DNA from 2 places in the Cellulophaga omnivescoria genome. Region 2 is predicted to be linked to the other one. Evidence: riboswitches for the same ligand, from Rfam matches in the RefSeq annotation. Region 2 holds a riboswitch; the other holds the start of a gene.
The links. Region 2 has a riboswitch for S-adenosylmethionine ahead of PBN93_RS09755 (O-acetylhomoserine aminocarboxypropyltransferase/cysteine synthase family protein). Riboswitches for the same ligand answer to the same signal wherever they lie in the genome.
Positions count from the first base shown of each region.

Region 1: linked by a shared signal. The riboswitch ahead of PBN93_RS14285 (Na+/H+ antiporter NhaC family protein) and the one ahead of PBN93_RS09755 (O-acetylhomoserine aminocarboxypropyltransferase/cysteine synthase family protein) in region 2 are both predicted to bind S-adenosylmethionine.

Region 1 is NZ_CP115819.1:3,240,957-3,245,393, forward strand. It holds gene PBN93_RS14275 (SCO family protein) at 1-306, shown strand, start outside; gene PBN93_RS14280 (DMT family transporter) at 322-1,224, opposite strand; gene PBN93_RS14285 (Na+/H+ antiporter NhaC family protein) at 1,270-2,622, opposite strand; SAM-I-IV-variant riboswitch at 2,634-2,732, opposite strand; gene PBN93_RS14290 (DUF1853 family protein) at 2,786-3,595, opposite strand; gene PBN93_RS14295 (phosphatase PAP2 family protein) at 3,679-4,248, shown strand; gene PBN93_RS14300 (hypothetical protein) at 4,377-4,437, shown strand, end outside.
Region 2 is NZ_CP115819.1:2,197,475-2,201,911, forward strand. It holds gene PBN93_RS09745 (carboxypeptidase-like regulatory domain-containing protein) at 1-158, shown strand, start outside; gene metK (methionine adenosyltransferase) at 436-1,692, shown strand; SAM riboswitch class I at 2,023-2,137, shown strand; gene PBN93_RS09755 (O-acetylhomoserine aminocarboxypropyltransferase/cysteine synthase family protein) at 2,278-3,567, shown strand; gene thrA (bifunctional aspartate kinase/homoserine dehydrogenase I) at 3,633-4,437, shown strand, end outside.

The DNA.
Region 1 (4,437 bases), 1.0 Mb from region 2:
CATACAGTAACTCCGGAGACAGATACAGTAGAAGTTTTAAACGAATATGCAAAAACTAAAGGTGTTACGGCTAACAAATGGCATTTAGTTACTGGTAGTAGAAGTGAAATTTACAACTTAGGTAGAAATGCCTATTTTATAGAGGAAGACTTAGGAGAATTAAAAACAAATGATGATTTTTTACACACAGAAAATTTTGTTTTAATTGATAAAAACCAGCACATTAGAGGTATTTATAACGGATTAAATAAAACTGCTATACAACAACTTATTACTGATATTAAAACTTTAAAAGAAGAGTCTTAATTGTTTGTTTACTATTTAGTTAGAATATAATATTAAAGCAACACCTAAAAGTATACCTGCAAGCGGAATGAGTTTTTTTCGTTTATTTTTTTCTTTAAATAAAATTCCGCCTACTAATACGGCTATTAAAATTTGACTCCTTTTTATAGCAGATAAAAGCATAATTAAGGCATCTGGATCTTGTAATGCTTTAAAGTAAAAATAATCTGCAGTTTGTAATAAAATACCAACGGCAGGTATAGACCAACGCCATTTAAAGGCTTTTCTTTTTTCTGCTTTAGGAAACCAAGTTATAGCAAGTATTACCAATAAAATTAAAATTGTATACCAGCAAAACCAAAACTGTAATGTTTGCGGATTTAAGTTTATGTGTTGTATTAAAAACTTATCATACAAACCACTAGAAGATCCTAAAAAAGTAGCACCTATTATAGCAAATATCCATTTGTTTTTTTTAAAATTGATACCTTCTTTCTTTCCAATTCTAGAATACAGGAATACTGAAAATATAATTAAGAAAAAGCCAATCCATTGCCAGTAATTTGGTCGTTCATGATATATAAAAATTGCACCAATAAAAGTAAAAAAAGGCCCTGCAGAGCGTATGGGTGTTACAATAGTAATAGGCAAATGTTTTAAGGCTTGGTAAGCCAATACCCAAGAGCCAGCCATTAGCATAGATTTTACAACAATTAATGCGTGGTTTTGCCAAGGAATATCGGTAATGTAAAAACCAATTTCTTTAGTAAACTCAGGATAAAATTTAGATCCTAAATAAAAAGGTAGTAATAGTAAAAAACCAGCAGTTATAGTACCTAAAAGTACAGGAAAAACCTCATTACCTTGTACAGCATGTTTTTTGCACAAATTGTGCAATCCTAAAAATAAAGCCGATAAAAGGCCTAAATACATCCACATGGCCGCGAAGATAACTTTTTAGATAAATTATTATAGAACTACACCTTAATTTATACTAGTTTTCTTCATTTTAAACGGATTTAAACTAATGTATATTATGGTGTAGATAAATAACAAAAGTAAATACCAAGTATTACCAATAAGTTCTGTATAAGTTAGGTTTCCATCAGAAAAACTCAAAATCATTAATACTTGTGCTCCATATGGTAGCAAACCTTGTGTAATGCAGGCAAAAATATCTAAAATTGAAGCTGTTTTTTTATTCTCTAATTTATACTCATCATTAATAGTTTTTGCAATAGAACCAGAAATAATAATAGAAACTGTATTGTTTGCTATTGCCATATTTACTGTACTAACTAAGGTTGCAATACCAAATTGAGCAGATTTTTTACTCTTTATAAGGGTTTTAATCTTATTTAAAATGTAATCTATACCGCCATTTTTTGCTACCAATGCTGCCAAACCACCAGAGAGTAATGATAGTAGAAAAATCTCTGTCATACTGGTAAATCCATTGTAAGCAATTTTGGTAGACTCAATAACGGTAAAATCACCATAAAAAATACCAATTGCGACAGCTATTAATACACCTAACAAAAGTGTAACAAATACGTTTACACCAATTACAGAGAGTGCAATTACTAATATGTAAGGAACTATTTTTAGTAATGAATAATTGTATGTAACATCTTCTAAATTGTTAGACTCTAAAGCAGCGCCTTTAACTATTAAAATAACAATTGTAAAGAGTGCTGCTGGCAAAGCAATTTTTGTGTTTTGCTTAAATTTATCACTCATTTTTACGCCCAAGGATTGTGTTGCTGCAATTGTAGTATCTGATATTACCGAAAGGTTATCTCCAAACATAGAACCACCTAAGAGAGCGCCGCAAAGTATAGCTAATGATACACCTCCTTTATCTGCAAAGCCAATAACAATAGGAGTTAGTGCTACTATTGCACCAACAGATGTACCTGTAGATATAGATAAAAATGCAGCAATTATAAATACTCCAAAGTAGATATATTGTATGGCTATAAAATCTAATCCAAGATTTACAATAGCATCTACACTACCGGTTTCTTTTGTAATTGTAGCAAAAGCACCAGCTAATAAATATATTAAGCACATTGTTAGTATTTTACTATCTCCGCAACCAGCTAAAAGCGTTTCTATTTTAGAGTTTATGTCTTGTTTAAAAATTAAAAAAGCTACAATAATACCAGCTATAACTGCTATAGGAGCAGGTAAAGCATAAAAATCATTTTGATAAATACCTACACCTAAAAATGTAAATACAAATACAAATAAAGGAAGTAAAGCAATAAACCTAGGCTCGTTGTTTTTAATGGATGTCATTTTTTTAGTTTTATAGAACCAAAAAGAAAAGGACAAATAAGTGGAGCTGAATTAACATTTTTTCCAAAGTATTGGCTTATCCTTTTTTAGCACCTTGCTTGTTAATGCAGGTTGCTATCTCTTATTTGAGATTCTTGATAATTAAGTGCGCAAAACTAAAGCATAACAACGAGAAAAAATCATAATTTTCTGTTATTTTTTACCACCAAACCACAAAAAACTTTTGTAACTCTCCGTTAGGGAATTTTATCCAGCATAATGGAGACTTTTTAGCTGTTATCAAGGTATTAATTTCAAAAATAAACTCATTATATTTAAGCCAGTTTACTTGGGTTTGTACATCTTGTAGCCAATTAGTTTTAGACGCAATATAAAATTTACAATCTTTAAACTGTAATAAATCTGTATGCTTAACATAAAATCCTTTAATGCACTCTTTATTTAAGTCCTTAAATTTTACACTTCTTTTATAAGGTGTAAATAGTTGTGCTTTAAAAAATACACGTTGCTCAATTTCTTTAATATTTAAATTAAGGTTATTTATTGTAGAGGCTGTATGCTTGCTATAGAGTAGGGGTAGTTGTTTCTGTTTTAATTTGGTTAGCTTTTTAAGTAATGTATCGTTTCTGTTTGGCCCAATCCAGTGTTCTATTTCTGTGTTTCCAACAGAGTCATCAAACAAATAAAATTTATAAATTATTTCTACGTGATAAGGGGTATTGTTTTTTGTTAAAATACAATCTATTTCGCCTATTGTAAGCTTATCATTTTGTATTTGTATGTTCTCTGCTAAAATGGTAATATTCTTACTAAATTTAAACTCAGTACTAACGTAGCGTTCTACACGTTTTCCTAACCTTAAATTGGTTGGTATCTTGTCAGTAAATTTGGGAGTATCATTTATTTCTAGTTCAAACTGTTTTAAATGATACACGCTATTGTTTACCCATAGTATTGGGGTATTTATATAACCAATAAATTGTTGCGCTATATCTTTGTCTTGTGCCATTATTTAAAAGAGAGTAAACACTTGTGTCAATAAATTATCTTTTTCTACAAATAAAACTATATTTGTGATAATAATTGGTTTAAATGAAAATTAAAATAGCTCAATTTATATCTGTATTAGGACACCCGTTGTTGCTATTTCCTTTTTTAATTTTAATTTTTAATCTTAATGATAAGGAAACAGTCTTTTCCCATACCTTATCTCTTATTTATGGTATTTTTTTTCTAGTTTTAATTGCTTGGGTTTATATTGGCAAAAGATTAGGAAAATATACAGATTTAGATGTTTCTAATAAAAAAGAACGTAAATCTCTTTATATATTTGCTTTGCCATTAATGGTTTTGGTACTTTTCTTTTTGTTTTACACAAATCAACCAGTATATATTTGCACTAGTTTTTCTATAGCTACACTAATGCTTTTAGCTTCTTTTGGAATTAATTTCCTTATAAAAATATCTATGCACGTAGCTATAAATATTTATTTAGCTCTGGCTATTTTATATGTAAACCAGCGTTTAGGTGTTGTTCTTATTCTGTTTACGTTATTAGTTTTATGGTCTAGGTTGGTGTTAAAAAGACATACGCCTAAAGAGGTTATAACCGGCCTAATTATAGGTTCCTTGTTTGGGGTTACCCTTTTGCTTATTTCTTAAAATTATTTTTTAACGAAAATTTACTGAACCTACTTAAATAAATATTTAGTAGCTGTATTTCTGTATTGTGAAGTAAAATTACTAGGCAATTACCATAGTTTTGCCAGTATAACATTAACTACACAAAAATGAAAAATGCTTTAAAAATTTCCTTTATTCTTATTACGCTACTAATAACCTCATGTAGCA
Region 2 (4,437 bases):
AAAAAAAGGATAGCAAATGGGAGTATATTTTAGGAGTAACAAACCTTTTTAATACAGAATCTTTAAATCAGGATAGTGATAATACCTTGTTTGTTAGCACAAGTGAGTATTTTATACAGCCAAGATATGTAACCTTAAAAGTAAGGTACAACCTGTAATACAGCATTGTTTGTTTATATAGAGGCTATGGATTGCAAATTAATTTGTAACCATAGCCTCTTATTTTTTCGTTAAAACTATTTTAGAACCAATCTAATTTTATACTTTTGCAGTCTAATTTAAGAGGAAGGATTTGACTGATTGCAACCTCGTATACTGTTACTCAGTACTACAAAAAATGCTAAAACAGATTTAGTTAATTTTTTTTGACGCCTTTTCCTGTTTTTTTTGCAATCTATCTTACCGTTTCTCTACTAACAATAGAAGTACAATATTATGGCATATTTATTCACATCAGAATCTGTAAGTGAAGGACATCCAGATAAAATTGCAGATCAAATTAGTGATGCATTATTAGATAATTTTTTAGCTTTTGATCCAGAAAGTAAAGTAGCTTGTGAAACACTAGTTACAACTGGGCAAGTAGTACTTGCTGGTGAGGTAAAAAGCAATACCTATGTAGACTTGCAAAACATAGCACGTGAGGTAATTAATAACATTGGTTACACAAAAGGAGCTTACCAATTTAGTGGAGATTCTTGTGGTGTTATCTCATTAATACATGAGCAGTCACAAGACATTAATCAAGGTGTAGACCGTGGTTCTAAAGAAGAACAAGGTGCTGGAGACCAAGGTATGATGTTTGGTTACGCAAGTAAAGAAACAGAAAACTATATGCCATTGGCATTAGATATTTCGCATAAAATATTACAAGAGCTTGCTGCATTGCGTAGAGACGGTAAACAAATCTCTTATTTACGCCCAGATGCTAAGGCGCAAGTAACCATAGAATATTCAGATGATAACGTACCGCAAGGTATAGATACTATTGTTGTATCTACACAGCATGACGATTTTGATGCTAATGATGAAAAAATGTTAGCGCAAATAAAATCAGATATCATTTCTATTTTAATGCCAAAAGTAATAGCGCAATTTCCAGAGAAAGTACAAGCGTTATTTACCAACAAAATTCAGTATCACATTAACCCAACAGGTAAATTTGTAATTGGTGGTCCGCACGGAGACACAGGTCTTACAGGCCGTAAAATTATAGTAGATACCTACGGTGGTAAAGGTGCTCACGGTGGTGGTGCATTTAGTGGTAAAGATCCAAGTAAGGTAGACCGTAGTGCAGCATATGCGGCAAGGCACGCAGCTAAAAATTTAGTAGCAGCTGGTATTGCAGACGAGATTTTGGTGCAAGTAAGTTACGCCATTGGTGTAGTAGAACCAACATCTATTTTTGTAGACACCTATGGTACAGCAAAAGTAAATTTAACAGATGGAGAAATTGCCAAAACAGTAGCACAAATTTTTGATATGCGTCCGTTTGCCATAGAAGACCGTTTAAAGCTAAGAAACCCTATTTATTTAGAGACCGCAGCTTATGGCCATATGGGTAAAGAACCAAAAACAATCACAAAAGTTTTTGAGTCTCCATACAATGGTAAAGTAGAAAAAAAAGTAGAACTTTTTACTTGGGAAAAATTAGATATGGTAAGCGCAGTAAAAGCTGCTTTTAACCTTTAAAATAAAGTTTTTAATACTATATAAGTGCTTTGCTGTAATGGTAAAGCACTTTTTTTGTGTTTGATGTTTTGCTATTTATTTGGGTGTTACCGCAAGGGTCGGGCTTTTTGTTTCAATCTTTTTTAAGAAATATAAAAAAGGATTTTCACTGCAATCCCTAACACAAATAAAGTTTTAATTTAAAAAATCGTTACAAAAACAAACAATTATTGTGTTTCTGTTATTTAAGCTTGTTAAAAAGGTTAAAATCAATATTTTTTCAAAAAAGATTAGGATATTAAATTTTTCTAAACATATATTTGTAGCTCAAAGTTCAAAACACTTATTGAATAGTTATCAAGAAAGGCGGAGGGATTAGACCCAATGAAGCCTTAGCAACCCTTTGTGCAATACAAAGAAGGTGCTAAATTCTACCAAGTACAGCGGTACTATAGGCAGATAACGAAACAAGCTTTTTTATTTCAAAAAAAGCAAATTTCCAATTTCTTTTTAACTCATTTAATTTTTAAACCATCTTGCAAAGTCGGCAAGACGCGGTTTTGGCTTTTTTATTTTATCAATTTTAATAATTAAAAAATCAAAATTATGAGTACTCAAAAATTAGCAACAAACGCATTACACGCAGGTCACAACCCATCAGAAACAGGAGGAACAAGAGCAGTACCTATTTACCAAACGTCTTCATACGTTTTTAAAGACACAGACCACGCAGCAAACTTATTTTCTTTATCAGAATTAGGATTTATTTACACACGTTTAAACAATCCTACAAATCAAATATTACAAGACAGGTTAGCAGCGGCAGAAGGTGGTGTAGGAGCAGTAGTTTTTGCATCTGGCACAGCAGCAATCTCTACAGGTTTACTAACTCTTTTACGAGCGGGAGACCACATTGTAGCATCTAGCAGTTTGTATGGTGGCACATTTAATCTGTTAAATGTAACCTTACCAAGATTAGGTATTACAACCACTTTTGTAGATGCTTCTGAACCTGAAAATTTTGGTAAAGCAGTACAAGAAAATACAAGAGCATTTTTTGTAGAGTCATTAGGAAATCCTAAGCTAGATGTTTTAGACTTAAAAGCAATTTCTAAAGAAGCAAAAGAAGCACAAGTGCCTTTTATTGTAGACAATACAGTAGCATCACCAGCATTACTAAACCCAATTGAGCACGGTGCAAATTTAGTAATACACTCGCTAACAAAATATATAGGCGGACAAGGAACTTCTTTAGGAGGTGCAATTGTAGATGCAGGTACGTTTGACTGGACAAACGGGAAATTCCCAGAGTTTACAGAGCCATCTGCTGGGTACCACGGTTTAATATATAGTGAAGCTCTTGGTAATGCTGCATTTACATATAAATTAATTTTAGAGGGGTTAAGAGATTTTGGTGGAGCTTTAAGTCCGTTTAATGCATTCCAAATAATACAAGGTTTAGAAACTTTACCAGTGCGTATAAAACAACATAGTGCAAACGCATTAGAATTGGCTGCTTGGTTAGAGGGTAGAGATGAGGTTGCTTGGGTAAATTACCCAGGATTAGAAAGTAATAAATACTATGACCTTGCCAAAGAATATTTACCAAAAGGACAAAGTGGCTTAGTTACATTTGGTGTAAAAGGAGGTTTTGAAGCTGCTAAAAAACTAACAGATGCCACTAAAATATTCTCTCTTTTAGCAAACATAGGAGATACAAAATCTTTAATAATTCACCCAGCAAGTACAACGCATCAACAATTAACAGTAGAGCAGCAGGAGTCTGCAGGTGTTGGTCAAGATTTAATTCGTTTGTCTGTTGGTCTAGAAGATATAGAAGACTTAAAGTTAGATTTAGAAGAGGCTTTTAAGGCAGTATCTGCCGTTACGGCCTAGTAATAATTAGTTCTCAAAATAAATTACAAATAATCTAATTGGTCTTTAGATTAAAACAACTTACTATGTTGCATTACATAAAACTAAAAAAATATACAACGCTAAGTGGTAGCACACAAAATATAGACTTGTCATATCAGGTATTTGGAGCAGAATTGCACACCGCACCAATTGTACTTGTAAACCATGCTTTAACAGGTAACTCTAATGTGTCTGGTGAAAATGGTTGGTGGTCTACACTAATTGGCGAGGGAAAATGTATAGATACCACAAAATATACAGTGCTATCTTTTAATATTCCTGGCAATGGTTTTGATGGTTTTGTAATAGAAAATTATAAAGATTTTGTGGCTAAAGATATAGCGCATATATTTTTATTGGGATTAAAAGAACTAAATATAAATTCGCTTTTCGCCATAATAGGAGGTTCTTTAGGCGGCGGTATTGCTTGGGAAATGGCAGCGCTAAACCCAAGGCTAACTCAACATTTAATTCCGGTTGCATCAGATTGGAAATCTACAGATTGGCTTATTGCCAATTGCCAAATTCAAGAACAGTTTTTGGTGAACTCTAAACAACCTGTACACGATGCGCGTATGCATGCAATGTTGTGTTACCGTACACCAGAATCTTTTAAGGCTCGTTTTAATCGAAGTACAAATACAGAAGAACAGTTGTTTAATGTAGAAAGTTGGTTAACGCATCATGGTAAAAAATTACAAGAGCGTTTTCAATTATCTGCATATAAATTAATGAATCAGTTGTTAAAAACCATAGACATTACTAGAAATGGTAATGAGGCTTTTATCAACCTGCAAAATAGCAATACATCTATACATATTGTAGGTGTAGATTCTGATTTGTTTTTTA